2 linked regions of the Ramlibacter pinisoli genome follow. The protein of the gene in region 1 interacts with the protein of each later gene in a pairwise test. Links are inferred from orthologs where the notes say so. Each region holds a gene or a part of one and is shown on either strand. Other genes may lie near its edges. The genes, in order: GON04_RS25545 and recJ.

Evidence for each region.
Region 2: the proteins of GON04_RS25545 (region 1) and recJ interact in binary tests that used the Escherichia coli proteins (3 or more experiments, as listed by UniProt). The link is inferred for Ramlibacter pinisoli from one-to-one orthologs.

The regions. Positions count from the first base shown.
Region 1 is NZ_WSEL01000011.1:70,670-86,213, forward strand. What follows is about bases 7,822-11,310. They hold GON04_RS25545 (DNA topoisomerase III), read right to left. Parts: upstream 11,001-11,310; coding sequence 8,022-11,000; downstream 7,822-8,021. Other genes in these bases: GON04_RS25540 (FCD domain-containing protein), read left to right, coding at 7,822-8,012; GON04_RS25550 (SET domain-containing protein), read left to right, coding at 11,080-11,310. Outside these bases: oxalurate catabolism protein HpxZ, read left to right, coding at 1-47; GON04_RS25505 (Bug family tripartite tricarboxylate transporter substrate binding protein), read left to right, coding at 50-1,042; GON04_RS25510 (BMP family ABC transporter substrate-binding protein), read left to right, coding at 1,092-2,195; GON04_RS25515 (ABC transporter permease), read left to right, coding at 2,221-3,309; GON04_RS25520 (ABC transporter permease), read left to right, coding at 3,306-4,223; biuH (biuret amidohydrolase), read left to right, coding at 4,279-4,986; GON04_RS25530 (ABC transporter ATP-binding protein), read left to right, coding at 5,025-6,596; GON04_RS25535 (cysteine hydrolase family protein), read left to right, coding at 6,593-7,267; more of GON04_RS25540, read left to right, coding at 7,278-7,821; more of GON04_RS25550, read left to right, coding at 11,311-11,556; GON04_RS25555 (biotin--[acetyl-CoA-carboxylase] ligase), read left to right, coding at 11,567-12,334; GON04_RS25560 (SPOR domain-containing protein), read left to right, coding at 12,350-12,994; GON04_RS25565 (glutathione S-transferase family protein), read left to right, coding at 13,014-13,673; GON04_RS25570 (sensor histidine kinase), read right to left, coding at 13,661-15,133; GON04_RS25575 (response regulator), read right to left, coding at 15,210-15,544.
Region 2 is NZ_WSEL01000009.1:1,935,446-1,950,500, reverse strand. Bases 8,446-11,445 are described here. They hold recJ (single-stranded-DNA-specific exonuclease RecJ), read right to left. Parts: upstream 10,801-11,445; coding sequence 9,091-10,800; downstream 8,446-9,090. Other genes in these bases: GON04_RS23625 (phosphoglycerate mutase), read right to left, coding at 10,797-11,445; GON04_RS23635 (hypothetical protein), read left to right, coding at 8,788-9,090; GON04_RS23640 (hypothetical protein), read left to right, coding at 8,446-8,653. In the rest of the region: GON04_RS23685 (response regulator), read right to left, coding at 24-986; GON04_RS23680 (helix-turn-helix transcriptional regulator), read left to right, coding at 1,142-1,804; GON04_RS23675 (hypothetical protein), read left to right, coding at 1,857-2,783; GON04_RS23670 (type III pantothenate kinase), read left to right, coding at 2,803-3,576; GON04_RS23665 (BMP family ABC transporter substrate-binding protein), read left to right, coding at 3,659-4,729; guaD (guanine deaminase), read left to right, coding at 4,735-6,012; dcd (dCTP deaminase), read left to right, coding at 6,055-6,621; GON04_RS23650 (substrate-binding domain-containing protein), read right to left, coding at 6,629-7,378; GON04_RS23645 (delta(1)-pyrroline-2-carboxylate reductase family protein), read right to left, coding at 7,375-8,283; more of GON04_RS23640, read left to right, coding at 8,381-8,445; more of GON04_RS23625, read right to left, coding at 11,446-11,750; GON04_RS23620 (lipoprotein-releasing ABC transporter permease subunit), read left to right, coding at 11,819-13,075; lipoprotein-releasing ABC transporter ATP-binding protein LolD, read left to right, coding at 13,068-13,748; GON04_RS23610 (VWA domain-containing protein), read right to left, coding at 13,999-15,039; GON04_RS23605 (DUF58 domain-containing protein), read right to left, coding at 15,052-15,055. UniProt on the Escherichia coli protein: Single-stranded-DNA-specific exonuclease.

The sequences.
Region 1 (15,544 bases):
AGGGCTGGCGCGTCGTGGCCGCCCACGTCAGCCTGCTGCAGGCCTGAGCATGGCGACATCCACCGCCTTCCGGCGCCGGCTGCTGCTCGCGGCGGCCGCGGCCACCGTCGCCGCGCCGCGCCTGGCCTCCGCGCAGGCCGGCTGGCCGGCGCGGCCGGTGCGGCTGGTCATCCCGTTCCCGGCCGGCGGCGCCACCGACTACGCCGCCCGTGCCATCGGCGGCGCCCTGGCCGAACGCTGGGGCCAGCCGGTGGTGTTCGAGAACCGGGCCGGTGCCGGCTCCACCATCGGCACCGAGGCGGGTGCGCGCAGCACGCCGGACGGCGCGACCCTGGTGATGGGCATCCCGGCCGGGGTGACGATCGCGCCGCACATCTATCCGAAGCTCGGCTACGACCCGCTGCAGGACCTGGTGCCGGTGGCGGGCTTCGCCACCTCGCCGCTGGTGCTGGTGGTGCCCGCCGAGTCGCCGTTGCGCACCTTCGCCGACCTGGTGGCGCACGCCAGGGCCCATCCCGGCGCGCTGGGCTATGCGTCCAACGGCAGCGGCTCGCTGCCGCACCTGGCGACCGAGTGGTTCCTGAGCCAGGCCGGGCTCCGGATGCAGCACGTGCCGTACCGCGGCAGCGCCCAGGCCCTGCCGGACCTGATCTCCGGCCGCATCCAGCTGATGATGGACATCATCGTCTCGTCGCTCCCGCTGATCGAGGGCGGCAGGCTGCGCGTGCTGGCCGTGACCGGCGCCCAGCCGACCACCCGGCTGCCGGGCGTGCCGACCGTCGCCAGCCTGGGCTACCCGGGCTTCGCCGCCGACCAGTGGTACGGGCTGTTCTTTCCCAGGGGCACGCCCGAGGCCATCGTGCGCAAGGCCGAGGCCGATGTCGCGGCCGCCGGCGCCGACACCCGCCTGCGCGGCCAGATGTGGCAGCGCGGCGCCGAGATCCGCATCCTGCCCGCGCGTCCCTTCGCCGCCATGGTGCGGGCGGACTGGGAGCGCTGGGGCGCGATCGCCAAGGCCACGGGGGCGCGGGCCGAGCAGTGACGGCGCCCCGATCCACGACCTCTCCCAGTCCACCCACGTTGGAGTTGCCATGACCTTCGCTTCCACCCGCCGCGGCACGCTCAAGTCACTCGCCGCCCTGGGCGCCGCCGGCCTCGCGCCGGCCGCCTTCGCCCAGAAGCCGATCACCGTCGGCGTCATCTACGTCGGCCCGCGCGACGACTACGGCTACAACCAGGCCCAGGCCGAGGCGGCCGCGGCGCTGAAGAAGATGGCCGGCGTGAAGGTGGTCGAGGAGGAGAACGTGCCCGAGACCGCCGCGGTGCAGAAGACCATGGCCGGGATGGTCGCGCAGGACGGCGCGTCGCTGCTGTTCCCGACCTCGTTCGGCTACTTCGACCCGCACATGCTGGCGGTGGCGGCGAAGAACCCGCAGGTGCGCTTCGCCCACTGCGGCGGCATGTGGACCGAGGGCAAGCACCCGACGAACACGGCCAGCTACTTCGGCTACATCGACGAGTGCCAGTACCTCAACGGCGTGATCGCCGGCCACATGAGCAAGACCGGCAAGCTCGGCTTCGTGGCCGCCAAGCCGATCCCGCAGGTGCTGCGCAACATCAACGCCTTCACCATGGGCGCGCGCGCGGTCAAGCCGACCCTCACCACCCAGGTGATCTTCACCGGCGACTGGTCGATGCCGGTCAAGGAGGCCGAGGCCACCAACAGCCTGGCCGACCAGGGCGTGGACGTGTTCACCATGCACGTCGACGGCCCCAAGGTCATCGTCGAGACCGCCGCCAGGCGCGGCAAGATGGTCTGCGGCTACCACGCCAGCCAGGCCAGGCTGGCGCCGCAGGCCTACCTGACCGGGGCCGAGTGGAACTGGCTCACCGCCTACACCAGGTTCATCGAGGCGGCGCGGGGCGGCAAGCCGCACCCGAACTTCGTGCGCGGCGGCCTGAAGGACGGCTTCGTGAAGATGTCGGCCTACGGCCCGGCCGTCAGCGAGGCGGCGAAGAAGCAGGCCGACGGCATCAAGGCGCAGATGCTGGCCGGCAAGTTCGACATCTTCCAGGGCGGCCTGAAGGACAACAAGGGCGCGGTCGTCATCCCGCCCGGCAAGTCGCTGGTGCAGACCGACCTCGAGCTGGAGAAGATGAACTACCTGGTGGAAGGCGTGGTCGGTTCGCTCTGACGCCGCCACCCCCGGAGCGCCCGCCATGCTGCGCAACCTGCTGCTCCCGGTCGCCGCCGTCGGCGCGGCCCTGCTGCTGTTCGGCGTGTTCGTCGCCGGCCAGGGCGCCAGTCCGGTGGAGGTCTGGGCCACCCTGTTCAAGGGCGCCTTCGGCAGCGGCTTCGCCTGGCAGAACACGCTGCAGCGCGCCGCGCCGCTGATGCTCACCGCGCTGTGCGTGGCGCTGCCGGCCCGCGCCGGCCTGGTGGTGATCGGCGGCGAGGGCGCACTGGTGCTCGGCGGGCTGGCCTGCGCCGGGCTGGCGCCGGCGCTCGCCGGGGCCGGCCTGGCCGGCACCGTGCTGGTCTGCCTGGCCGGCGCCGCCGCCGGTGCCGCCTGGGTCGCGCTGGCCGGCTGGCTGCGCCAGTGGCGCGGCATCAACGAGACCATCAGCAGCCTGCTGCTGGCCTACGTGGCGATCGGCCTGTTCAAGCACCTGGTCGAGGGTCCGCTGCGCGACCCCGCCAGCCTGAATAAGCCGTCGACGCCGGCACTGGCCGAGGGCCTGCGCATCGGCGGCATCGCCGGCTCCGACGTGCACTGGGGGCTGGCGCTGGGGGTGGCGGCCTGCGTCGCCGCGGCGCTCTGGCTGCGCTGGACGCCGTCGGGCTTCTCGGTGCGGGTCGTGGGCGGCAACCTGCGCGCGGCCCAGCTGGTCGGGCTGCCGGCCACACGGCTGATCCTGCTGGCCTGCGCCCTGGGCGGCGCCGCCGCCGGTCTGGCCGGCGCGGTCGAGGTGGCGGCGGTGCACACGGCGGCCAACGCCTCGCTGATCGCCGGCTACGGCTACGCCGGCATCCTGGTCGCCTTCATGGCCCGCCAGCACCCGCTGGCCATCGTCCCGGTGGCCATCCTGTTCGGCGGCTTCGGCGCCGCCGGCAGCCTGCTGCAGCGCCGCCTGGGCCTGCCCGATGCGTCGGTGCTGGTGCTGCAGGGCATGGCCTTCGTCCTGATCCTGGCCAGCGAGGCGGTGCGCGACACCGACTGGCGGCGCTTCTTCGCCTGGCTGTTCGGCATCGTGCCGCCGCCGCAGCAGCAGCTGCCGGCCCGCTCCGCCCCGGAGACCACGCCATGACCGCCGACCAGCTGCTCACGCTGGTGGTGGCGGTGCTCGGCGGCGCGCTGCGGGTCGGCGCCCCCTTCCTGTTCGTCAGCCTGGGCGAGTGCCTGACCGAGAAGTCGGGCCGCATCAACCTGGGCCTGGAGGGGGTGCTGGTGCTGTCCGCCATGGCGGCCTTCGGCGGCGCCTACGCCAGCGGCTCGCCCTGGATCGGGGTGGCGGCCGGCATGCTGGCCGGCGGCCTGCTGGCCTCGCTGCACGGCGTGCTGTGCTCGCTGCCGCGCGTGAACGACGTCGCCACCGGCATCGCGCTGATGCTGCTGGGCACCGGGCTGGCGTTCGACCTCGGCAAGCCGCTGATCCAGCCGCAGGCGCCGCAGCTGCCGGCGCTCGCGCTCGGCGGCTGGAGCGCGTCGCCGGCGGTGCAGGCGGCGCTGCAGCTCAATCCGCTGCTGCCGCTGGGCGTGCTGCTGGCGCTGGCGCTGGGCTGGCTGCTGCGCGCCACCCGCATCGGGCTGCTGGTGCGCATGGCCGGCGACTCGGCCGACGCCACCCGCGCGCTCGGCTACTCGGTGGCCGGCCTGCGCATCGGCGCCACCACCGCCGGCGGCATGGTGGCCGGCCTCGGCGGCGCCTGCCTCACCCTGTTCTACCCGGGCAGCTGGAACGAGGGCATCTCCAGTGGCCAGGGCCTGATCGCGGTGGCCCTGGTCATCTTCGCCCGCTGGAGCCCGTTGCGCTGCGTCGGCGCCGCGCTGCTGTTCGGCGGCGCCGGTGCGCTCGGCCCGGCGCTGCAGTCGGTCGGCATCGGCTGGGGCTACCACCTGTTCAACGTCGTGCCCTACCTGCTCACGCTGGCCATCCTGGTGGCCAGTTGCCGCCCCGGACGGCTGGCGGCGGGCAGCCCGGGCGAACTGTCGGCGCGGTGACGGCCATGCACGGACCCGGCGCAACCGGCTGCGCGAGGCAGCCGAAGGAGAGCCCATGAAGACCACCCACGTGCGCGCCCAGCCCTATGCCTGGCCCTGGAACGGCGACCTGCGGCCGGCCAACACCGCCCTGCTGGTGATCGACATGCAGACCGACTTCTGCGGCCGCGGCGGCTACGTCGACAGCATGGGCTACGACATAGCGCTCACGCGGGCGCCGATCGCGCCGCTGCAGCGCCTGATGGCGGCGCTGCGCGAGGCCGGCTACCCGGTGCTGCACACGCGCGAGGGGCACCGGCCCGACCTGTCCGACCTGCCGGCCAACAAGCGCTGGCGCAGCCGGCAGATCGGCACCGCCGGCATCGGCATCGGCGACCCCGGCCCCTGCGGCCGCATCCTGGTGCGCGGCGAGCCGGGCTGGGAGATCATCCCGGAACTGGCGCCGCTGCCGGGCGAGGTGGTGGTCGACAAGCCCGGCAAGGGCGCGTTCTGCGCCACCGACCTGGAGCTGGTCCTGCGCACCCGCGGCATCGACAACCTGCTGCTGGCCGGCATCACCACCGACGTCTGCGTCCACACCACCATGCGCGAGGCCAACGACCGCGGCTTCGAGTGCCTGCTGCTGTCCGACTGCAGCGCCGCCACCGACCGCGGCAACCACGAGGCGGCGCTGAAGATGATCGCCATGCAGGGCGGCGTGTTCGGCGCCCATGCGCCGTCCGGCGCGGTGCTCGAGGCGCTGGCGTCGGGAGGCCAGCAGTGAACGCGCGGCCCGGCGCGCTGCCGGCGGCAGAGGGCGCCATGGCGCTGGAGACCTATGCGCTGACCAAGCGCTTCGGCGCCTTCACCGCCCTCGACGGCGTGTCGCTGCGGGCCGCGCCCGGCACCGTGCACGCCCTGCTGGGCGAGAACGGGGCCGGCAAGAGCACCCTGGTCAAGTGCATCGCCGGCTTCCACCGCGCCGAGGCCGGCAGCATCGTGGTCGACGGCCGCGAGCAGGACATCGCCAACCCGGTGGCCGCCCGCAGCCTGGGCATCGGCATGGTCTACCAGCACTTCACGCTGGCCCCGGGCATGACCGTGGCCGAGAACCTGCTGCTGGCCGGCGGCCGCACGCCGGCGCTGATCGACTGGACGGCGCAGCGCGCCCAGCTGCAGGCCTTCCTGGCCACCACGCCGTTCCGGCTCGACCTCGACGCCACGCCGTCCACGCTGGCGGCGGGCGAGAAGCAGAAGCTGGAGCTGCTCAAGCAGCTGTACCTGCGGCCGCGGCTGCTGATCCTGGACGAGCCAACCTCGGTGCTGACCCCGCAGGAGGCCGACGAGGTGCTCGGCCACGTGCGCGAGTTCGCCCGCGCCGGCCGCTGCACGGTGCTGCTGATCACGCACAAGTTCCGCGAGGTGACCGCCTACGCCGACGACGTGACGGTGCTGCGCCGCGGCCGCCAGGTGCACCACGGCGCGGTCGCCGCCACCACCCCGGCCCGGCTGGCGCAGGCCATGGTGGGCGACAGCGGCGCCGCCGCGGGGGAGGCGAAGGCGGCGTTGCCGGGTGACGACGCCAACCACGCCGGCGTGGCGGGGGCGCCGGCGCTGGTGGTGCGGGGCCTGCAGGTGCTGGGCGACCGCGGCACGCTGGCGGTGCAGGGCCTGGAACTGACGGTGCACGCCGGCGAGATCCTGGGCGTGGCCGGCGTCAGCGGCAACGGCCAGCGCGAGCTGGTGGAGGCGCTGGTCGGCCAGCGGCCGCGCGCCGGCGGCAGCGTGCAGGTGGGCGGCCAGCCGTACGGCGCCAGCCGGGCCGAGAACCACCGGCTGCGGGTGCGCAGCCTGCCCGAGGAGCCGCTGCGCAACGCCTGCGTCGGCGCGCTCAGCGTGGCCGAGAACATGGCGCTGCGCGACTTCGACCGTCCCCCGCTGGCCCGCCGCGGCCTGCTGCGGCCGCCGGCCTGGCGGGCCCGGGCGCGCGAGTGGATCGGCGCCTACGGCGTCAAGACGCGCGGCGAGGACGCGCCCATCGCCAGCCTGTCGGGCGGCAACGTGCAGCGGGCGGTGCTGGCGCGCGAGCTGGCCGGCGACATCGCGGTGCTGGTGGCGGCCAACCCGGTGTTCGGGCTCGACTTCGCCGCCGTCGCCGAGATCCATGCCCGCCTGCGCGGCGTGCGCGCGCACGGCGGCGCGGTGCTGCTGATCAGCGAGGACCTCGACGAGCTGCTGGCGCTGGCCGACCGCATCGTGGTGATGAGCGAGGGCCGCATCGTGCACGAGACCGCCGCCGCCGGTGCCGAGCGCCACGTGCTGGGCGCGCACATGGGCGGCGGCCACCAGCACGCGCCGGCCGGCGCGCCCCGGTCCGAGGAGGCACCCGCATGAGCATCACGCTGGCGCGCGCGCAGCCGTTCGCGTTCCGCTTCGACCTGGCGCACGCCGCCCTGGTCATCATCGACATGCAGCGCGACTTCATCGAGCCGGGCGGCTTCGGCCAGACGCTGGGCAACGACGTGCGCCGGCTCGAGGCCATCGTCCCGGCCTGCCGGGCGGTGCTGGCGGCCTGGCGCCAGGCCGGCGCGCTGGTGGTGCACACGCGCGAGGCCCACCGGCCCGACCTGTCCGACTGCCCGCCGGCCAAGCGCGGGCGCGGCGCGCCGACACTGCGCATCGGCGACCCCGGGCCGATGGGCCGCATCCTGGTGGCCGGCGAGCCGGGCAACCAGATCATCCCGGCGCTGGCGCCGCTGGCCGGCGAGGTGGTGCTCGACAAGCCCGGCAAGGGCGCGTTCTACGCCACGCCGCTGCAGGCGCTGCTGCACGAGCGCGGCATCAGCCACCTGCTGTTCATGGGCGTGACCACCGAGGTCTGCGTCCAGACCAGCATGCGCGAGGCCAACGACCGCGGCTACGACGCGCTGCTGCTGGAGGACTGCACCGAGAGCTACTTCCCGGCCTTCAAGGCCGCCACGCTGGAGATGATCCGGGCCCAGGGTGCCATCGTCGGCTGGACGGCGCCCAGCGCCGCGCTGCTGGCCGAGCTGGCGCGCTGCTAGAGTGCCGCCGGTGCAGACCGCCGCCCCTTCGCCCGCCCGTGCGCCGCGCGCGCCGGCGGCGCCTGCGCACCGCTCGCGCGCCGACGCGGTGTACGACCAGCTCAAGCACGACATCTCCGAGTTCAAGCTGGTGCCGGGCGACCGCTTCACCGAGAACGAGCTGTGCGAGCGCCTGCTGGTGTCGCGCACGCCGGTGCGCCAGGCCCTGTTCCGGCTCCAGCAGGAAGGCTACGTCGAGGTGCTGTTCCGCAGCGGCTGGCGCGTGCTGCCATTCGACTTCGCGCAGTTCGAGCAGCTGTACGACCTGCGCATGGTGCTGGAGACGGCCGCGGTGCAGCGCCTGTGCGCCGGCGGCGAGCGGGTCGACCGCGCCCTGCTCGAGCAGCTCAACGCCGTCTGGCTGGTGCCGGCGGCCGCGCGCAGCACCGACGCCACGCAAGTCGCGCAGTGGGACGAGCAGTTTCACTGCGCCCTGGTGGCGGCGGCCGGCAATGGCGAGATGGCGCGCGTGCACCGCGAGGTGACCGACCGCATCCGCATCATCCGCCGGCTCGACTTCACCAAGCCGGCCCGGATGGAAGCCACCTACGAGGAGCACGGCAAGATCCTGCGCGCGGTGCAGCGCAAGCGCGGCGACCAGGCGGCGCTGCTGCTGCGCGCCCACATCGAGACCAGCCAGGCCGAGGTGCGCAAGATCACGCTGCACCAGGTGCACCTGGCGCGGCGCGGCGTGCCGACCCGCTGAGGCCGGCGCTCAGTCGCTGCTCAGGTGCTTGCCGACGATGCCGGCGAGCTCGAACATCGTCACCTGCGGCTTGCCGAACACCGCCTGCAGCTTGGCATCGGCGTTGATCGCGCGCTTGTCGGTCGCATCCTGCAGGCCGTTGGCCTTGATGTAGTCCCACAGTTTCTTGATCACCTCGGTGCGCGCCACCGGCTCGGCGCCCACCACCGCCGCCAGTTCGGCGCTCGGGCGCAGGCCGGGGCCGGTCTTGCGCGGCGCCTTGGGCGCGGCCGCCTTCTTGGCCGCCGGTGCCTTCCTGGCCGGCGCCGCCTTCGCGCCGGCCGCGGCCTTGGCCGCCTTGGCGGCCGGCGCGAACTTCGCCGCCGGCTCGCGTGCGGTCTTGCCGGGCGCGCCCTTGCGCGGCGGGAACTTGCTGGTGCGCGGCTCGAACTCGAAGTTCACCTTGCCGGCCTCGGCGTCCCAGGCCAGGAAGGCCTTGAACGGGCGCCGGGTGCGCATCGACACGAACTTGTCCAGCAGGTCGGTCTTGCCGCTGGCCAGCAGCTTGTGCATCTGCTCGCGCTCGACCGGCTGCTGCAGGATGATCTGGCCCGACTTGAAGTCGCAGCTGGGCGTGGGCTGGTCCGGCGTCGGCACCGACTTCTCGCAGACGTAGTTCTTGCCCCACTCGAACACGCGGGCGCCGCACTTCGGGCAGGGCCCGAGCGACTCCTGGCCCGAGAAGTCGATCAGCTCGCCGGTCTCGGCCGGGTCGGCCTCGTCGCCGAAGTCGAATTCCAGCTTCCAGTTGCGCTCTTCCTCGCTGAACTTCAGCGTGATCTCGGCGGTGAACGGCCAGCCGGCCTTGGAGCGGAAGCCCTCCAGCGGGCCGATGCGCTTGTCGCGCAGGAACTGCTCGACCTCGTGCAGCTCGAACGCGCGGCCGGCCGGGATCTTGGTGAACGAGAAGCCGCAGGCGTCGCTGCCGCTGCCGCTGCGGCCGGTGCAGGTGTAGCGGCGGTAGTTCTCCTTGACCACGCCGCCGCAGTTCGGGCACGGGGTGGCCAAGGTCGCGTAGTCGCCCGGCACCGTGTCGCGGTCGTATTCCTTGGCCTTCTTGACGATGCGCTCGGTCATCTCTGCGATCTCGCGCATGAAGGCGTCGCGCGAGAGCTTGCCGTGCTCCATCTGGGCCAGCTTGTATTCCCATTCGCCGGTCAGCTCGGGCTTGGACAGCTCCTCGACGCCCAGGCCGCGCAGCAGCGTCATGAGCTGGAACGCCTTGGCGGTCGGGATCAGCTCGCGGCCGTCGCGCAGCATGTACTTCTCGCCGATCAGGCCTTCGATGATGGAGGCGCGGGTGGCCGGCGTGCCCAGGCCCTTCTCCTGCATGGCCTCGCGCAGCTCGTCGTCCTCGACCAGCTTGCCGGCCCCTTCCATCGCGCCCAGCAGCGTGGCTTCCGAATAGCGCGCCGGCGGCCGGGTCTTGAGTCCCTTGGCCTCGACCACGTCGGCGCGCACCAGCTCGCCCGGCTTGACCGGCAGCAGCGTCTTGCCGTTCTCGTCGCCCTCCTGCTCGGCCTCCTTGCCCCAGATGGCCAGCCAGCCGGGCTTGACCAGCACCTTGCCGTCGGTGCGGAAGCTGTGGCCGGCTGCCTGCGTGATGCGGGTCGTGACCTGGAACTCGGCGCTCGGGAAGAACACCGACAGGAAGCGGCGCACCACCAGGTCGTACAGGCGCTGCTCGGCGTCGGACAGCCCGCTGGGCGCCTGCAGGGTCGGGATGATGGCGAAGTGGTCGCTGACCTTGGCGTTGTCGAACACGCGCTTGGTCGGCTTGACGTAGCCGTCGTCCAGCGCCTGCTGCGCGTACGGCGCCAGGTGCTTCATGCCGCTGGAGGCCAGCATGCCCATGGTCTGCTTGACGGTGGCCAGGTAGTCCTCGGGCAGGGCGCGCGAATCGGTCCGCGGGTAGGTCAGCGCCTTGTGCCGCTCGTACAGCGACTGCGCCAGCGCCAGCGTGGTCTTGGCCGAGAAGCCGAAGCGGCCGTTGGCCTCGCGCTGCAGCGAGGTGAGGTCGAACAGCAGCGGCGAGGCCTGGGTGGTCGGCTTGGATTCCTCGGTGACGCTGGCGGACTGGCCGCGCACCGCGTCGGCGATGGCCTGCGCCTCCTTCAGCGACCAGAGCCGGTCGGCCTTGAGCTCGGCGTCCTCGGGGTTCTTCTTCCACCGGGTGTCGAACCACTTGCCCGGGTACTCGCCGGCCTCGGCCCCGAAGGTGGCGTGCACCTCCCAGTAGTCGCGGCTGATGAACTTGCGGATCTGCTCCTCGCGCTCGACCACCACCGCCAGCGTCGGCGTCTGCACCCGGCCGACGGTGGTCAGGAAGAAGCCGCCGTCGCGCGAGTTGAAGGCGGTCATGGCGCGGGTGCCGTTGATGCCCACCAGCCAGTCGGCCTCCGAGCGCGAGCGCGCGGCCGAGGCCAGGCCTTCCATCTGGCGGTCGGTGCGCAGCTGGTCGAAGCCGTCGCGGATGGCCTGCGGCGTCATCGACTGCAGCCACAGGCGGCGCACCGGCTTGCGGGCGGCGGCCGACTTGCGCGCCGGCGCCGGCTCCTCGTCGAGGTTGCCGAAGGCGTACTGCTCGATCAGGCGGAAGATCAGCTCGCCCTCGCGCCCGGCGTCGCAGGCGTTCACCAGCTCGGTGACGTCCTTGCGCTTGGCCAGCCGGACCACCGCGTTCAGGCGCGTCTTGGTCTTGTCGACCGGCTTGAGGTCGAAGTACGGCGGGATGACGGGCAGGTGGGCGAAGCTCCACTTGCCGCGCTTGACGTCGAACTGCTCCGGCGCCTGGATCTCCACCAGGTGACCCACCGCGCTGGTGACGACGTACTTCTCGTTCTCGAAGTACTCGTCGTGCTTGTCGAACTTGCCGACCGCGGGCGTGAGCGCCCGCACGATGTCCTGTGCGACCGAAGGCTTCTCGGCGATGACCAGTGTTTTGCTCATGTCCCTACAATCTCGGCTCTCTCACGCGCGCGGATGCGCACGCGTACGTGTGCACAACCAACTTATCAGAGTTTTTCGAATGCCAGCAAAAGCAGGGCAGGATGGTGGACGGAAAATCCAGACCCGCAAGTCGGGCATCCACGGCAAAGGGGTCTTCGCCCTCCAGGACATTGCCGAGGGCGAGACCATCATCGAGTACGTGGGCGAGATCATCTCCTGGGCCGAGGCCCAGCGGCGCCACCCGCACGATCCGGCCGATCCGAACCACACCTTCTACTTCCACGTCGACGAGGACCGGGTCATCGACGCGCTGTACGGGGGCAACTCCTCGCGCTGGATCAACCACTCCTGCGATCCCAACTGCGAGGCCGATGAGGACGAGGGGCGCGTCTTCATCAAGGCGCTGCGCAACATCCGGGCCGGCGAGGAACTCAACTACGACTACGGCCTGATCATCGACGAGCGGTACACCAAGAAGCTCAAGGCCGAGTACCCCTGCTGGTGCGGCGCCAAGGGCTGCCGCGGCACCCTGCTGGCGCCCAAGCGGCGCCGCTGAGGCCGGATCGATGCGCTGGCCGTCCGAAGCCGTGTGGGAGCAGGTGGTGGCACAGCTGCCCGGCTTCACGGTCGAGGTGCTGCCGGAGATCGATTCCTCCAACTCCGAGCTGATGCGCCGGGCCCGCGCCGGCCAGCTCGACCCCGTGCTGCTGGTGGCCGAGCGCCAGAGCGCCGGCCGCGGCCGGCTCGGGCGCGCCTGGCAGGCCCGGCCGGGCGACTCGCTGACCTTCTCGTTCGGCCGCCTGCTGGCGCCGCAGGACTGGTCGGGACTGTCGCTGGCGGTGGGCGTCGCGCTGGCGGGCGCGCTGCACCCGGACCTGCGGCTCAAGTGGCCCAACGACCTCTGGCTGGGCGAGCGCAAGCTGGCCGGCATCCTGGTCGAGACGGCCGCCGCGCCGGCGCCGACGCCGGCGCCGGCCCAGGGCCGCTACGCCGTCGTCGGCGTGGGCATCAACCTGGCCGTGCCGGCGGCCGACGGGCTGTCGACCGCGCCGGCCGGCCTGCGCGAGCTGCTGCCGGGCATCGAGGCCGGGGACGCCCTGCTGCGGGTCGCCGGTGCGCTGGCGAGCGCGCTGGCCGCCTTCGAGGCCGGCGGCTTCGCCCCCTTCCAGGCCCGCTTCCAGGCCCTCGACCTGCTGGCCGGACGGCCGCTGCAGCTGTCGGACGGCACCAGCGGCAGCGGCGCCGGCGTGCGCGGCGACGGCGCCCTGCTGGTGCAGACGGCAGGCGGCACGGTGGCGGTCACCAGCGCCGAGGTCAGCGTCCGCCCGGCCTGATCCCCGCCCCGCCCCATGCTCCGCCTCGTCGCCCTGCTGCTCGTCCTGGCCAACGGCGTCTACTACGCCTGGTCGCAGGGCCTGCTGCTGCCCTGGGGCTGGGCGCCGGCGCAGCAGGAGGAGCCCTACCGGTTGGCCCAGCAGATCCGGCCGGAGGCGGTGCGCGTCCTGCCGGCCGACGAGGCGCGCCGGCTGGAGGCCGGGCCCCGGCCGCCCGAGTGCCTGCAGGCCGGCCCCTTCGAGGACAAGGCGGTCGAGCCGCTGCGCCAGCTGCTGGCCGGCTGGCCCGCCGGCAGCTGGTCGCTGGCGCCGGTGACCGAGCCGGGGCGCTGGATCGTCTACATGGGCAAGTACGCCGACGCCGACCATGTCGGCCGCAAGAAGGGCGAGCTGCGCCAGATCGGCGTCGCCTTCGAGCCGCTGTCCAACCCGGCGCTCGAGCCCGGGCTGTCGCTGGGCGGCTTCGCCAGCCAGGCCGATGCCGATGCCCAGCTGGAACGCCTGGCCACGCGCGGCGTGCGCACCGCCCGGGTGGTGCAGGAGCGGCCCGAGCTGCGCGGCCAGCGCCTGACCCTGCCGGCCGTCGACGACGGCCTGCGCGGCCGGCTGGACGACCTGAAGCCGGCGCTGGCCGGCGCCACCCTGCGGCCCTGCCGCTGACCCTGGACCCGGAGACACCATGACCCTCAAGCTCTACTTCGCGCCCGGCGCCTGCTCGTTCGTGCCGCACACGCTGCTGGAGGCCAGCGGCGCCGCCTTCGAGCCGGTGCTGGTGAAGCTGCACAAGGGCGAGCAGAACGCGCCCGAGTACCGGGCACTGAACCCGCACGGGCAGGTGCCGGTGCTGGTCGACGGCGACGCCGTCATCACCCAGATCCTGGCCATCGTCGGCTACCTGGACGCGAAGTTCCCGCAGCTGGGCCTGCTGCCGCAGGAGCCGCTGGCACGGGCCCGGGTGATGGAGACGCTGGCCTGGATGAACAACACGGTGCACCCGACGTTCACCCACGTCTTCATGCCGTTCAAGTACAGCGACAAGCCGGACGTGCAGGCCGAGCTCAAGGCCTACAACGCGCAGCTGTACCGGCCGCTGCTGCAGGAGATCGAGGCGCTGGTCCAGGCCGCGGTGGCGCAGGGCCGGCCGTTCCTGGGCGGCCCGCAGTTCGGCCCGCTCGATGCCTACGCCCTGACGCTGCTGCGCTGGGGCGGCTTCGCCGGCATCGACCCCAAGGGCTTCCCGGCCGCCTGGGCCCATGTGCAGAAGGTGGCGCAGCTGCCGCCGGTGGCGCGCGCCATCGCGCGCGAGCGGCTCCAGCTCGACCTGACTCAGGCCGGCTGAGCGAGCGCGTGCGGCACCTCGGCCGGGGCCACGGTGGCGAAGCGCACCACCACCAGGGTGCCGGGCGGCAGGTGGCCCGGCCGGGCGTCCTCCAGGCGCACCGCCGCCTCGTGCTGCTGGGCGATCTCCTGCACGATCGGCAGGCCCAGGCCGGAGCCGTCGACCGTGGTGTCCAGCGAGCGGTAGAACGGCTGGAACACCAGCTCGCGCTCGGCCTCGGGGATGCCGGGGCCGGAGTCCTCGACCTGCAGCAGCGCGATCCGGCCGATCGGGTCGGCCAGCACCCGCGCCGTGACCACGCCCGGGTGCTCGGCGCTGGACGGGGTGTAGTTGATCGCGTTGTCGACCAGGTTGCGCATCAGCTCCTTCAGCAGCGTCGGGTTGCCGGTGACCACCACCCCCGGCGCGCCCGGCAGCGCGCCCTCGTAGCCGAGGTCGACGCGGCGATCGAGCGCGCGCGGCAGCAGGTCCTGCACCACCTCGCGCGTGAGCAGGGCCAGGTCGCAGGGCTGGCGCGGCAGGGTCTTGCCGCTGGTCTCGGCGCGCGCCAGCGCCAGCAGCTGGTTGACGGTGTGGGTGGCCCGCATGCTGGAGCGGCCGATCTGCTTGAGCGACTGCTTCAGCTCCTCGGCGTTGGCGCCCTCGCGCTGGGCCAGGTCGGCCTGCATGCGCAGGCCGGCCAGCGGCGTCTTGAGCTGGTGGGCGGCATCGGCCAGGAAGCGCTTCTGGGTGGCGATCGAGTCCTTCAGCCGGGTCAGCAGGTCGTTGACCGACGACACCAGCGGCGCCACTTCCAGCGGCACCGCCTTGTCGTCCAGCGGGGACAGGTCGTCGGGCTTGCGCGCGCGGATGCGCTCCTCCAGCTGCGACAGCGGCTTGATGCCGCGCACCAGTGCCAGCCACACCAGCAGCACCGCCAGCGGCAGGATGACGAACTGCGGCAGCATCACGCCCTTGATGATCTCGGTGGCCAGCACCGAGCGCTTCTCGCGCGTCTCGGCCACCTGCACCAGCACCGGGGCGGCGCCTGGCAGGTCGGGCCGCACCCAGGTGTAGGCGATGCGCACGTCCAGCCCGCGCATCTCGTCGTCGCGCAGGCGTGTCTCGCCGGCCACCGGCCGCTCGTCGTCGGGCGGGGCCGGGAAGTCCTTCTCGCCGCTGAGCAGCTCGCCGCGGCCGCCACGCACCTGGTAGTAGACCTGGTCGGAATCGTCGGCGCGCAGCATCTCGCGCGCCGGCTGCGGCAGGTTGAACACCACCCGCTGGTTCTGCACCGTGACCAGCTGCGCCAGCGCCTGCACGTTGTATTCGAGCGCGCGGTCGAACGGCTTGCCGGCGATGCTCTGCGCCACCAGCCAGGTGAGCGCCAGGCTGATCGGCCACAGCAGCAGCAGCGGCGTGAGCATCCAGTCGAGGATCTCGCCGAACAGGGAACGCTGCTCGCGCTGGAAGATTTTCATGGGGTGGTCCGGCGGCGCGCGGTCGGCGGTGGGCGCGGGTCGGGGCGGTCCGGGCCGGACGGAGGGTGGGCGCCGCTCAACCCGCGATCTTCTCCAGGCAGTAGCCCAGCCCGCGGACGGTGGCGATGCGGATCGGGCCCTTCTCGATCTTCTTGCGCAGGCGGTGGATGTAGACCTCGATCGCGTTGTTGCTCACTTCCTCGCCCCACTCGCACAGGCGGTCGACCAGCTGGTCCTTGCTGACCAGGCGGCCGGCGCGCTGCAGCAGCACCTCCAGCAGCCCGAGCTCGCGTGCCGACAGCTCGACCATCTTGCCGTCGATGGTGGCGACCCGCCCGGCCTGGTCGTATACCAGCGGTCCGTGCTTGATGATGCTGCTGGTGCCACCCATGCCGCGCCGGGTGAGGGCGC
Region 2 (15,055 bases), on another replicon or contig:
TCGCACGGGACGCTGAGGCGTCCTCAGTGGTCGACCTGGCGGCGCGGCTGGCGTGCCAGCCAGCGCGTGTAGCCGGCGTCGCCGCCACCGGTGCCGTCGATCGGGAACAGCGCGCCCAGCAGCTGCGGGCCGCCGATCGGGAAGGCGTCGCCCAGCTCGGGCGCCCGTTGCAGGCCGGAGGCCAGCTCCAGGTTGGCCAGCTTGCGGCCGGCCCGGATGTCCTCGACGGCGTCGGCCGGCAGGCGGGCCGATTCGGCCATCTCGGCCAGCGCCGGCAGGGCGGCCGGCGTTTCCAGCTGCAGCCAGCTGGCGAAGCCGGCGGCATCGAGGCCTAGCACGCCGAACGGCTCGCCGATCACCACGTGCTCGACCCAGCGGCGCGAGGCCAGCGCGCCCAGTTCCTGCGCCACCGCCGCATCGCGCAGCAGCGCGTGGTGCTCCGGCCTGAGGGTGGCGCGCCAGGTCTGTGCGTGGCGCGGATGCGGCGTGGTCATCAGGCGTTGCACCACCTGCACCAGATGGCGCGACATCTCGGGCATCTGCTTGGCGATGAACTGCTCGATGAGGCCGCGGTTGAAGGCGTCCACCGCCACCTGCTCGTCGGCCTGGCCGGTGAGCAGCACGCGGGCGCCCGACCAGTCCTGCAGTTCCGACAGCACCTGCAGGCCGTCCATGCCCGGCATGGAGAAGTCGACCACGCAGGCGCGCGACAGGGCGTAGCGCTCGGTCGAACGGGCCCAGTAGTCCAGGATCTGCGGCACCAGCGGCCGGCCGGCCCGCCAGTGGTCCACCAGCTGCTGCTGGTTCCAGGCGTCGGCCTCCCAGAACGGCGGCTCCTCGCGCAGCTTGGCGATGCAGTCGGTGGGACGCGCGAACAGCCGCACGTGCCATTGGCGCGGCAGCACCAGGGCCAGCATCTCCAGGTAGTCGGGGTCGTCGTCGAGGAAGACGACGGTGCCGGGACGGTGAAAGAGCGGAAAGCTCATGCGGCGTGCAATCGGAGGCCCGCGACGGGCCGGGTGTGTGTGGGTTTTTGGCCGCCTGGCGTACTGCTTGCGTGGCGGAAGGGGTGTGCCGGAAACAATCGAGACACGATGCTGCTATTGTCTCAGCCCGTTTGAAGTCCCTGCCATCCCCCTCGGTGATTCCTGCTAACTTTGACAGCGCCGACCTCGACACGGTGCTGAGCGACTGGCTGCGCGCGCTGCACGAGCAGGCCGTGCTCGCCGTCGTCATCCTCGGCCCCAACCCGTTCGGCGCGCGCGACGAGCGCGACGTGGTGGCCGTCCACCCGCCCGGTCTGGGCGTTGCCGCCCGTGCGCTGGCCGCCAGCAGCGACTACGGCAGCGGCTGGCGCGACACCGATGCGCCGCTGGTGGCCTGGCAGTCGATCGCGCGCCCCGAGCCGGTGCCGGGCGACTGGCGCTCCCAGTGGGTCGCGCACGGCTTCCACGGGCTGGTGCGGGTCGAGTTCCCCTTGCCGGCCGACCGCGCCTTCGAGTGCTTCCTGTTCTCCCCGCGCGAGCTGGCCGGCCGGGCCGAGGCGGCGGCGCTGGTGTGGTCGACGATGAGCGTGTGGCCGCTGGTGCGGCGCGCGCTCGCCACCGCCCGCTCGACCCTGAGCCCGCGCGAGCGCGAATGCCTGGTGCTGGCCTTCCAGGGCCTGACCGCGCGCGAGAGCGCCGGCCGCCTGCAGTGCGCCGAGCGCACCGTGAACTTCCACCTGGCCAACGCGATGGGCAAGCTCAAGGTCGACAGCAAGCTGGCGGCCATCCAACGCGCCTGCTGGCTGGGCGTCATGTAGCCGCAGTCCCGGGCTCGGCGGTACATTTGGGGCCTTTCGACCGTCTGCCGCCATGGACCCCGACGACCAGACCGCTTCCCTGATGACGCCGGCCAAGCTGGCCCAGGTGTCCGCCGCCCGGGCGCCGGTCTCGCCGTCGGCCTTCCTCGACCAGATGGCGGCCGACGTCGGCCACCAGCACGTGCGCCGGCTGGCCGAACTGCGCGCCGCGCTCGAGCGCGAGGCCCGTGCGTCCAGCGCAGCCAGCGTCCGCCCGCCCCTGGAGGAGCTCGCCCAGGCGCTGCCGCAGGTCGATTTCGGCCTGCTCGAGCCGCGCGGCTGGTGGGCCGGCCTCACTGGCAAGAACCGCAGCGCCGGCGCCGTGTTCGCCGCCGGCGTCGACGCTGCCGAGGGCGCCGCCCGGTCCGTGGGCGCGGGCGTGGGGGCGGCGCAGAAGGCACAGCAGCCGCATGCCGTCACCGCCGACCGGGCGCTGGTCGAGGTCGAGGTCGAGTACCAGGCGCTCGACCGGCTCATCGACCAGGGGGCGCGCTGGCTGCAGACCATGCGCAGCCAGCTGCAGCAGCGCGGCGATCCCGGCGCGCTGGATGCGAACGCCCGCCGCCAGGTCGACGAGGATGCGGCCCGCTGCGAGCTGCTGGTCAGCCGGCTGAAGGCGCTGCGCGCCGCCGCCGCGGCCTCGCAGCAGGCGCGCCAGCAGGCCCTGGCAACGGCCGAGCGGCGCTCCGAGCTCACCCGCAGCACCCTGCAGGCGGTGGCGTCGGAGGTGACGGGCTGGCGCTCGCGGCTGTCGGCGCTGGCGGCTGCTGCTGCCGAGGGCCGGGCCGCCGGCCGGCTCGACGCCGCGCGCGAGGCGCACGAGCAGCTGCAGCGCCGGCTGGCCGCCGTCCTGGCCGACTGCGAGCAGCTGCGCTCGCACGAGGCCGCGCTCCTGGACGCGCTGGACGCGATGCGCGTGCAGCTCGATGCGGTCGCCTGAACCCGCGAAGGCCCTGCGCGTGTCCCTGCTCGCCATCGACATCGGCAACACCCGCCTGAAGTGGGCGCTGTACGACGCACCGCACCCGGGCGCCGCCATCCTGGCCCACGGGGCCGAATTCCTGGAGCAGATCGATGCGCTGTCGGAAGGCGCCTGGGCGCGGCTGCCGGCCCCCGACCGCATGCTCGGCTGCTCGGTCGCCGCCGACGCCGTGCGGCGCCGCGTCGAGGCGCAGCTGGAAGAGCTCTGGGACCTGCCGGCGCAATGGGTGCACGCCAGCGCGGCCGAGGCCGGGCTGACCAACGGCTACGACCACCCGGCCCGCCTCGGCGCCGACCGCTGGGTCGCGATGGTGGGGGCGCGCCAGCACGCGCTGGCGCACGGCCCGGCGCGGCCGATGGTGGTCGTGATGGTGGGCACCGCGGTCACGGTGGAGGCGGTCGACGAGGAGGGGCGCTTCCTCGGCGGCTTCATCCTGCCGGGGCACGGCATCATGCTGCGCGCGCTCGAGTCCGGCACGGCCGGCCTGCACGTGCCCACCGGCGAGGTGCGCGCCTTCCCCACCAACACCAGCGACGCGCTCACCAGCGGCGGCACCTACGCCATCGCCGGCGCGATCGAGCGCATGGTGCAGCACGTGCGCGCGCACTGCGGGGCCGAGCCGGCCTGCATCATGACCGGCGGCGCCGGCTGGAAGATGGCGCCCCACATGTCGATCGCGTTCGAGCTGGTCGACTCGCTCATCTTCGACGGCCTGCTCGAGATCGGCCGGCACCGCTTCGGGCCGTCCTAGCGCCGCCCCCGCCGTACAATTCGACAGCCGCTGTGCCCCGCAGCGGCTTTTTCATTTCCGCGGGGCCATGTCGAGGACAACCATGTTCAAAAACCTCGCTGCCGCGCTCGCGGCCGCCTTCCTGTGCCTGCCCGCCTCGCCCCAGCAGCCGCCGGCGCTGAAGGTGGCCTTCGTCCACGTCGCGCCGCTGACCCAGGCCGGCTGGGTGCGCCAGCACGAGGAGGGCCGCCAGGCCCTGCAGGCGGCACTGGGCCCGCGCGTGGCCACCCGGTCGGTCGAGAACGTGCCGGAGGGCCCGGACGCCGAACGCGTGATCCGTGACCTGGCCCAGCAGGGGCACCAGCTGATCTTCACGCCCAGCTTCGGCTACATGGAGCCGACGCTCAAGGTCGCGCGCGACTTCCCCCAGGTCAGGTTCGAGTCCATCACCGGGTACAAGACGGCGCCCAACGTCGCGGTGGCCAACGCCCGCTACTACGAGGGCCGCTACCTGGCCGGTGTCGCGGCCGGGCGGCTGTCGGCGTCGCACACGGCCGGCTACGTGGCCGGCTTCCCGATCCCCGAGGTGCTGCAGGGCATCAACGCCTTCACGCTGGGCATGCGCTCGGTCGACCCGCAGGCGCAGGTGCGTGTGGTGTGGCTGAACGCCTGGTTCGACCCGGCGCGCGAGCGCGACGCGGCCATGACCCTGATGAACCAGGGCGCCGACGTGCTCGCCTTCCACACCGCCTCCACCGCCGTGATGGCGGCCGTCCAGGAGCGCGGCCGGCTGGCCATCGCCTACCACTCGGACATGCGCTTTGCCGCGCCCGACGCCCAGGTGCTGGCCGTGACGCACCACTGGGGCGACTACTACACGCGCCGCGCGCGCGAGGTCCTGGACGGCACCTGGAAGCCGGGCAACGTCTGGGGCGGCATCCGCGAGGGCATGGTGCGTGTCGAGCACTTCGGCCCCAAGGTCCCCAGGGCGGTGCAGGACGAGGTGCTGGCGCGCCAGCGCGACATCGCCGCCGGCCGGCTGCAGCCGTTCGCCGGTCCCCTGGCCGACAACACCGGCCGCACCGTCGTGGCGCGCGGCGCCGCCCTGACCGACCCGCAGATCCTCGCCATGGACTTCCTGGTGGCGGGCGTGCTGGGCAAGGTCGGACAATAGGCGGCATGCAAGCCTTCCGCGCCGCCCTGCTGCGATTCGCCGAGGACGGCTCGGCCCTCTACGACGCCGACGGCTTCCTGCTGGTCGGCCCCGGTGCAGACGGGCGGCCGGTGGTGCGCGCGGCCGGGGCCTGGCAGGCGCTGGCCGCCAGCTACCCGGGCGTGCCGGTGGAGCACCTGCCGCACCGCATCCTGGCGCCGGGGTTCATCGACCTGCACGTGCACTTCCCGCAGACGGACGTCATCGGCTCGCCGGCCGAGGGCCTGCTGCCCTGGCTGGAGAAGTACACCTTCCCGCACGAGGCGCGCTTTTCCGATCCGGCCTACGCACACGGCGTCGCCACCGTCTTCCTCGACGAGCTGCTGCGCCACGGCGTGACCACGCCGCTGACCTTCGCCACCTCGCACCCGGCGTCGGTCGACGCCCTGATGGCGCAGGCGCAGCAGCGGGGCATGCGCCTCATCGCCGGCAAGGTGCTGCAGGACCGGCACTCGCCCGACGGGGTGCGCGACGAGACCGAGCAGTCCCTGCGCGACACCGAGGACCTGATCCGGCGCTGGCACGGCCGGGACAGGCTGGGCTATGCCATCACGCCGCGCTTCGCGCCGAGCTGCACCGACGCGCAGCTGCGCGGCGCCGGTGACCTCGCCGCGCGCTACCCCGATGTCTGGATCCAGTCGCACGTGGCCGAGAACCGCGACGAGATCCGCTGGGCGCGCGAGCTGTTCCCCGATGCGCGCAGCTACCTGGCGGTCTACGACGGCTTCGGCCTGATGCGCGAGCGCGCGATCTACGCCCACTGCATCCATTTCGACGACGACGACCGGCTCCTGATGCGCAGCACCGGCGCCGCGGCGGCGGTCAGCCCGACCAGCAACCTGTTCCTGGGCAGCGGCTTCTTCGACTACGCCGGTGCGCGCCGGGTGGGCTTTCGCTACGGGCTGGCCAGCGACGTCGGCGGCGGCACCAGCTTCAGCCCGTTCCACACCATGCTGGCCGCCTACTACGTCGGCCGCGAAGGGCAGACCAAGCCGGGCGTGAGCCTGTCGCCGCAGCACCTGTGGTGGCAGCACACGGCGGGCGCCGCCCAGGCCCTCGGGCTGGAGGGCGTGATCGGCAACCTGCAGCCGGGCTGCGAGGCCGACTTCCTGGTGCTGGACCCGCATGCCACCCCGCTGCTGGCGCGCAAGACGGCGCATGCGCGCGACCTCGACGAACTGCTGTTCTCGCTCATCGTGCTGGGCGACGACCGCGTGGTCGAGCGGGTCCACCTGGCCCGGTGAGCCCGGCGGCCCCACCTACAATCGAGCCCAGGAGCGGGCGACATGACGATCAAGAGCGACAAGTGGATCCGGCGGATGGCCGAGCAGCACGGCCTCATCGAGCCGTTCGAGCCCGGGCAGATCCGCCAGGTGAACGGCCAGCGCGTCATCAGCTACGGCACCTCGAGCTACGGCTACGACATCCGCTGCGCGCCCGAGTTCAAGGTCTTCACCAACATCCACAGCACCGTGGTCGACCCGAAGAACTTCGACGAGAAGAGCTTCGTCGACTTCCACGACGACGTCTGCATAATCCCGCCCAACAGCTTCGCCCTCGCGCGCACGCTGGAGTACTTCCGCATCCCGCGCAACGTGCTGACCATCTGCCTGGGCAAGAGCACCTACGCGCGCTGCGGGATCATCGTCAACGTCACGCCGTTCGAGCCCGAGTGGGAAGGCTACGTGACGCTGGAGTTCTCCAACACCACGCCGCTGCCGGCCAAGATCTACGCCGGCGAGGGCTGCGCGCAGGTGCTGTTCTTCGAGAGCGACGAGACCTGCGAGACCAGCTACAAGGACCGCGGCGGCAAGTACCAGGGCCAGCGCGGCGTCACGCTGCCCAAGGCCTGAGCGCGCCTCAGCGCCCGAAGCCGCTGGCGCGGAACGCCTCGATGCCGGCCGGGCTGGCGATGAAGGCCAGCCACTGGCGCACCGCCGGCGTGTCGGCCACTGCCGCGGCCGCATAGCCGGTGCCCTGCCCGTGCGGCGGCGGCAGGGGCCCCGCGTAGCGCACGCCCGGGTGCTGCACGATCTCGCTCGACTGGCTGATGCCCAGCGCATAGCGGCCCTGGCCCACCGCCTCCACCACGTCGACGCCGAACGGCAGCACCGTGAGCCGGCCGCGCAGCGGCTCGCGCAGTTCCAGCGCGTCGAGCACCTTGGCGAAATGGGTGCCGGCGGTGGCGCCGCGGGCCGGGTCGGCGTAGGCGATCGACGGCGCGGCCAGCAGGGCCTCGCGCAGCGCCTGTGCGCTCGACAGGTCGGGCAGCGGCGCGCTGCGCGGGACGGCGATGCCGACCTGGACACGGCCGATCGCCTGTGGCGCCAGCGCGGCCAGCTTGCCGGCCTCGCGCAGCTGCGCGAGCGCGGCGTCGCTGAGCACCGCCACGTCGACCGGCTCGCCGCGCGCGACCCGGTCGCGTTGCGCGCCCACGGTGTCGTAGCTGGCCAGCACGCGGTGCCCGCTGGCGCGCTCGAAGGCCGGGGCCAGCGTCTCGATGGCCTGCTTGGCGGCGCCGGCCGCGGCCACGCGCACCTCGTCGGCGAGCACGGCCAGCGGCAGCAGGGCGGCCAGCAGGGCAAGGAAGGGGCGGATCAGGGCGGTCATGGTTCCTCTCGCAAGGCGCAGCGCGCGGCGGCCAGGTCCCAGCCGGCCCAGCCGCAACTCTTGAACAGCACCGGGCCGGGCCGCGTCGCGTGGCCGAGCACGATGTCCCGCAGGGTCGGAAAGCCGGCCGGGTCGAGCCCGGCCTGCAGCAGGTCCCCCGCCTCGTGCACGGCATCCGGCGTGTCGAGCACGACCGTGCCCTGCGCGGCCAGTGCCCGGCACAGCGCCGGGGCCAGCTCGACCATGCGGGGCGTGAAGGCGCCGACGGCGGCGATGAAGGCATCGGGCCGGCAGGGCCCGTTCAGCACCACCTGGCTGGCCGGCGTGGCGGTGACCACGAGCGGGCAGGTCGCCAGCGCCGCGTCGGCATCGTCGACGACCTCGACGCGCAGCCCCAGGCCGCGCGCGCGGCCGGCCAGCGCCTGCGCGCTGGCGCGGGTGCGCGAGACGATTCGCAGCTCCCGCACGCCGAGTCCGGCGGTGAACGCTTCGACATGGGCCTGGGCCTGTGCCCCGGCGCCCACGACCAGCAGCGGCCCCGCGGGCTGCGGCGCCAGGCGCCGCGCCGCCAGCAGCGACACCGCCGCCGTGCGCCGCGCCGTCACCGTCGGCCCGTCCAGCACCAGCTGCCGCACACCGGTGGCGGCGTCGAAGACGACCACGTCGCCCTGGATGGCCGGGCGCGCCGTGCCGGCATTGGCCGGCGTGAAGGTGATGAGCTTGGTGATCGCCAGCCGGCCGTCGAGCGCCGGCATGACGAACAGGCTGCCACCGCCGGGCAGGGGCTGGACCAGGCGGGCCGGCACCTGGACCGTCGCGTCGCCCAACAGCCGCTCGATCTCATCGGCAAGCAGGCTGAACGGCAGGCGGTCGGCGGTGGCGGCAGCGTCGAGCAGGGCGGGCATGGCTGGCTGGATTCTGTCCTACGGGCAGTCGCGGGCGGCGGGCAGCGTTTGCCGTGGCCGGGCTCCTAGCATGGGGAGAACCCCCTAGGAGATCACCGTGTTGTCCCGTGTGCTCGACCCCAGTACCGGCCTCGTGCGCGACCGCGCCGTCTGGCTGGTGCTCGCCGCCCTGATCGTCACCCAGTTGCTCGCGTTCTTCCTGTTGTGCACGCAGCAGGTGCGCCGGGCCGAGGAGCGTCGCGCCGCCGCCGGTGTCCAGCCGATGAGCGTGGAATGCCAGCACGCCAGCCGGGTGCCGGGCTGCCGGCCGCAGGCGCACCCGCCGACCACGGCGCAGGCCGAATCGGAGTCGACCATCGCCGCGCGCTGACGATGGGCACCACTTCGGCGACGCCCGTGTTGAGCTAGCGTCCGACAGGGGCAGGGACCGGCCACCGACGGTGGAGGCACGTAGCAGCACCTATCGTGAGTGCACAGGACCAGTAGTCGTCCAGGGAGTGCACCATGACATTCGCCCACCATGCCGAAGCGGTGACCGCCGATGCCGGCGCATCGCTGGATTCCTCCGACGACTTCGACCTGCCGCTCGTGACCACGCACTACTGCCCCACCGAGCTGCTGGGAACCTTCACGCTGCTGATGGCCGGTCACGCACGCTGCGTGAGCGCGGCCATGATGCTGGGCGATCGCGAATACGCGATGTGGCAGCTGGCCCGGGCCCAGACCCTGTCGGACCCGGCGCTGCGGCAGGTGGCGCTGCGCCTGTTCGCCTACTTCGACGAACCGGCCTGCCGCGCACCGGCCTGACTAGCCCTCGACGCCCTCGATCAGGAAGCGCACCCGCCGCACGCCCTGCCACTCGTCGGCATCCAGCCGGTAGGCGATGCGTGCGCGCGCCGGCAGCGGCTCGGTGTGGCCGAACCACATGCCGTCGACCGCCTGGCCCTGGTGGCGCAGCTTCAGCGCCAGGTGCTTCTCGCCCACCAGCCGCTGCGACACCACCTCCACTTCCTCGCTGAACACGGGCGGGGCGAAGCCCTGCCCCCAGACCTGCTCGTGCAGGCGGTCGACCAGTTCCGGCCGCCGGTACTCGGGTGCGAGTGGACCGTCGGTGTGCAGCCGGCGCAGCAGCGTGGCGGCATCCAGCCACTCCTGCGCCACCTGCGCCATGGCCTGCTCGAAGGTGTCGAGGTGCTCCTCGCCGATGGTGCAGCCGGCGGCCATGGCGTGGCCGCCGAACCGCTGCAGCACGCCGGGGTGGCGCTTGGCCACCAGGTCGAGCGCATCGCGCAGGTGGAAGCCCGGGATCGAGCGGCCCGAACCTTTCAGCTCGTGTTCCTTGCCGGGCGCCTGGCTTGCCGCGAACACGAAGGTGGGCCGGTGGAAGCGGTCCTTCAGGCGCGAGGCCACGATGCCCACCACGCCCTCGTGGAAGTCGGGATCGAACACGACCAGCGCCGGCGGCGCCTCCTCGCCATCCTCGAACAGGGATTCGGCGATCTCCAGCGCGGCCTCGCGCATCTCGCCCTCGATGTCCTTGCGCTCGCGGTTGATGCCGTCCAGCGTGGTGGCCAGTTCGGCGGCGCGGGCCGCATCGTCGGTGAGCAGGCACTCGATGCCCAGGCGCATGTCGGCCAGCCGGCCGGCGGCGTTGATGCGAGGCCCGAGGGCGAAGCCGAAGTCGAAGGTGGTGGCGACGTCGGCCTTGCGGCCGGCGGCGGCGAACAGGGCGGCCAGCCCGCAGGGCAGGGCGCCGGCCCGGATGCGCTTGAGGCCCTGGGCCACCAGGCGGCGGTTGTTGGCGTCGAGCTTGACCACGTCGGCCACCGTGCCCAGCGCCACCAGCGGCAGCAGGGCGTCGAGCTTGGGCTGGGTGTCGGCGCTGAACACGCCGCGCTGCCGCAGTTCGGCGCGCAACGCCAGCAGCACGTAGAACATCACGCCGACACCGGCGATGGACTTGCTCTCGAAGCCGCAGTCCGGCTGGTTGGGATTGACGATGACGGCGGCGTCGGGCAGCTGCGGGCCGGGCAGGTGGTGGTCAGTGACGATCACCTGCAGCCCCAGCGCATTGGCGGCCGCCACGCCGTCGACGCTGGCGATGCCGTTGTCGACCGTGACCAGCACGTCGGCGCCGCTGGCCTTGACGCGCTGCGCGATCGAGGGGGTCAGCCCGTAGCCGTCGACCACGCGGTCGGGCACCAGGTAGTCGACGTTCGTCGCGCCCAGCAGGCGCAGCCCGCGCAGGCCGACCGCGCAGGCGGTGGCGCCGTCGCAGTCGTAGTCGGCCACGATGCACAGCCGCCGGCCGGCGGCCATGGCGTCGGCGAGCAGCACGGCGGCGGCGGCCGCGCCGCGCAGCGTGGCCGGCGCCAGCAGGCGCGCCAGGCCGTCGTCGAGCTCGTCCTTGGCGCAGACGCCGCGGGCGGCATACAGGCGGGCCAGCAGGGGATGGATGCCGGCCTGCTCGAGCGCCCAGGCGGCACGCGGCGGAACGTCGCGGGGAATGATCTTCATAGGTCCTTCAGGAAGTCGGCCGGGCGCGGGCGCGACCAGAGGCGGGCCAGCCGCCGGCCCAGGCCGGTGCGACCGCTGCGCCAGGTGCGCGCGCGGCGCTCGCCGCACAGGGTGAGCGCCACCGGCCGGCCGGCGTCCAGCGCGCGCTGCAGCTGCTCGCCGGCGCTGGCATCGAGTTGCTGCCAGTTCGTCGTCCAGGTGTCCCAGTCCTGCAGCAGCGCGGCTTCGTGCAGCTCGGTGGCGACCTGCAGTCCGGCCGGACGCACCGGGGGTGGCGCGGTGGGCAGGGCGCCGGCGCCGCTGGCCCAGAACGAATTGACCGGCAGCCGGCCGGCCTGCACGCGGGCCTCGTTGACGGGGTGCGTGTACAGCAGCATCTGCATCTCCTGCTGCAGCCGGCGCAGTGGCCGGGCGGCGTCGCCGTTCGGCATCCAGGGGTCGAGAACGCGACCTACCACGCGGTCCAGCGAGGCCAGGGCCAGCTGCCCGAACAGCGGGCCCGAGGCCAGCCAGCGCGTGGGCGCGGCGTAGGCGAGCGACAGGCCGTCCTGCTCGAAATAGGGCTGCATGGCGGCCAGCAGGGCCTGCGATTCGGCGGCCTCCAGGGCCAGCTCCTGCGGGTGGTGCATGGCGGCGTGGCCCGTGCCCAGGCGCCAGTGGCAGGGCGTGATCCAGGCCCAGGCCGCCGGGCCGGGGTCGGTGCCGGCCTGGCGCAGGTCCCAGGCCGCCCACGGCAGGCGGCCGTCGTCGCCGGCCAGCCCGCATTCGCGCGCCAGCGCGCGCTCGTGCGGCATGGACAGCGCCTGCTCGCCGGTGTCCTCGGTCTCGGCCGGCGCCAGCTGCGCGAGCAGGTGCCCGATGCGCGGCAGCGACAGCGTGGCCAGTGCCTGCCGGCAGCCCTCGCCGTCGCACGCGGCGAAGGGAATCAACAAGTGGGCACCGTCCGACATGGCCGGGATTGTCGTGGATGCCACAATGCCGCCCAGAACAAAAGCGGGCGAACCGCGACAATCGTCCCATGCGTGTTCCCTACGAGCTCGCGCTGGGCTGGCGTTACACCCGGGCCGGACGCGCCACCCGCCGCGACGGCTTCATCTCCTTCATCTCCGGTGTGTCCATGCTCGGCATCGCGCTGGGCGTGGCCGCGCTCATCATCGTGTTGTCGGTGATGAACGGGTTCCAGAAGGAGGTGCGCGACCGCATGCTGGCGGTGGTGTCGCACGTCGAGGTGTACGGCCCCGGTGGCGGCGTGCTGCCCGACCTGGAACGCACGGTGCGCGAGGCGCGCGCGAATCCCGAGGTGGTGGGTGCCGCCCCCTTCATCGCCGCGCAGGCGCTGGTGGCGCGCGGCGAGGACATGCGCGGCGCCCTGGTGCGCGGCATCGATCCGCTGCTGGAGCCGCAGGTCACCGACCTCGGCCAGGCGGTGCAGGCCGGCACCCTGGCCAGGCTGGTGCCGGGTGGGTTCGGCGTGGTGCTGGGCGCGGAGCTGGCGCGCAACCTGGGCGTGCGCGCCGGCGATCCGGTCACCCTGGTCGCGCCGGGCGGCCAAGTCACCCCGGCCGGCATCGTGCCGCGCCTGAAGCAGATGACGGTGGTGGGCACCTTCGACTCGGGCCACTACGAATACGACAGCGGGCTGGTGCTGGTGCACCTGGACGACGCCGCCCGTCTCTTCCGGCTCGAGGGGCCGACTGGCGTGCGGCTCAAGCTCAAGGACCTGAACCGCGCGCGCGACGTCGCGGCCGAGCTCGCCACCAGCCTCACCGGGCCGGTGTCGGTGCGCGACTGGACGCGCCAGAACCGCACCTGGTTCGCGGCCGTGCAGCTCGAGAAACGCATGATGTTCATCATCCTGACGCTGATCGTGGCCGTGGCCGCCTTCAACCTGGTGAGCACGCTGGTGATGACGGTGACCGACAAGCGCGCCGACATCGCCATCCTGCGCACGCTGGGCGCCAGCCCGCGCAGCATCATGGGCATCTTCGTCGTGCAGGGCGCCGCGGTCGGGGTCATCGGCACGCTGGCCGGCCTGCTGCTCGGGCTGGGGATCGCCTTCAACATCGACGTCATCGTGCCGGCGCTCGAGCGGCTGTTCCACGCCAGCTTCCTGCCGCGCGACATCTACCTGATCAGCCGCATGCCCAGCGACCCCCAGCGCGGCGACATCCTGCCGGTCGCCGTCATCTCGCTGGTGCTGGCGTTCGCCGCCACCCTCTACCCGAGCTGGCGCGCCAGCCGCGTCAACCCGGCCGAGGCCCTGCGCTATGAGTGACGACGCCCCGATGCTGCAGGCGCGCGGCCTGGCCAAGCGCTTTTCCGAGGGTGGCCTGGACGTCGAGGTGCTGCGGGGCATCGACCTCGACGTGCATCCGGGCGAGACGCTGGCCATCGTCGGCGCCTCGGGCTCCGGCAAGAGCACCCTGCTGCACCTGCTGGGCGGGCTGGATGCGCCCACCGGCGGCGAAGTCCGCCTGGCCGGCCAGCTGCTGGCGTCGCTCGATCCGGCCACGCAGGGCGCGCTGCGCAACAAGCACCTGGGCTTCGTCTACCAGTTCCACCACCTGCTGCCGGAGTTCAGCGCGCTGGACAACGTCGCCATGCCGCTGCGCATCCGGCGCCTTGCGCGCGAAGAGTACGAGCAGGTGGCCCGCGCGGCCCTCGAATCGGTGGGGCTGGGCCACCGCCTCGCCCACCGGCCGGCCGAGCTGTCCGGCGGTGAGCGTCAGCGGGTGGCCATCGCGCGGGCGCTGGTGACCAGGCCGGCGTGCGTGCTGGCCGACGAGCCCACCGGCAACCTCGACCGCACCACGGCCGACACGGTGTTCGAGCTGGTGCTGCAGCTCGCGCGCGACCAGGGCACGGCGTTCGTGCTGGTGACCCACGACGAGCAACTGGCCGCCCGTTGCGGGCGCCAACTGCGGCTCACGTCAGGGCGCCTGGGTTAGCACTGCATGCGGGGGCTGGTCCGCTCCCTCTTCCGCTCGGAGGAGAGGGCTGGAGTGCGGGGGATCCCGAAATCGGAGCAACCGGTTTTTTGACGCGAACGCGTTAGAGGCGGGTGCAGCTGCGCCTGACGACAGAGCGCCTGGGTTGCCAATGCATGCGAGGGCTGACCGCTCCCTCTCCCCCTCGGGGGAGAGGGCTGGGGTGAGGGGGTTCCTGAAGCCGGAGCAACCGGTTCTTTGACGCGTTGCGTCAAAGAATCCGGTTGAACCAGAGCAGCGACAGGGCCGCGGCCAGCACCGACAGCCCGGCGGCAGCCAGCGCCAGCAGGCCGGAGATCTCGGTTTCCTTCTTCTCGACCGTTAGCTTGGAGCTGAGCGCGTCGTAGACCTTCTTCAGGTCCTGCGCGGTGCCGGCGTAGAAGTACTCGGCATTGGTCTTGGTGGCCACCGCCTTGAGCGTCTCCTCGTCCAGGCGCACGCGCATCGACCAGCCCTCGAAGCCGATGGTCTCGCCATCCACCGTGCCGATGCCCACCGTGTAGACGCGCACGCCGCGGTCGGCCGCCATCTTGGCCGCCTCCAGCGGATCGACGCCGGTGGTGCGCTGGCCGTCGGTGAGCATGATGATCGCGGCCGAGGTGTACGAGCCCGGCGCGACGGGTGTCCACTCCTTCTTCTCCTTCTTCTGGTCGTCGATGGAGAAGCCGCGCGCGCGGTCGCGGCCGCCCTGCAGGGCCGCCAGCTCGATGCCCTGGTCGGGGAAGATGGTGGCCAGCGAGATGACGATGGCGTTGCCGGTGGCGGTGGCGCGCTGCAGCTGGAAGCGGTCGATCGCGGTGACCAGGTCTTCCCGGCTGAGGGTGGGCAGCTGGGCCACCTGGGCCGAGCCGGCGAACGCCACGATGCCCACCTTCACGTGCCGCGGCAGCTCCTTCAGGAACGACTTGGCCGCCGTCTGCGCGGCCTCCAGGCGGCTGGGCAGGACGTCGGTCGCGCGCATGCTGCCCGAGACGTCCATCGCCAGGATGATGGTCTGCTGCTGCGAGGGCAGGGTGACCACCGCCGTCGGCCGTGCCGCCGCCACCAGCATGGCGGCCACGGCCAGCAGGAACAGAGCCGGCGGGATGTGCCTGCGCACGCTCTGGCCGGCGCCCATCGCCTCCTTGACGATGGACAGCGAGGCGTAGCGCACCGCCAGCTTCTTCTTGCGGCGCAGCAGCCAGGCGTAGAGCAGCACCAGCAGCGGCACGGCAAGCAGCGTCCACAGGAACTCGGGCCAGAGGAATTGCATGGAAGGATGTCCTTAG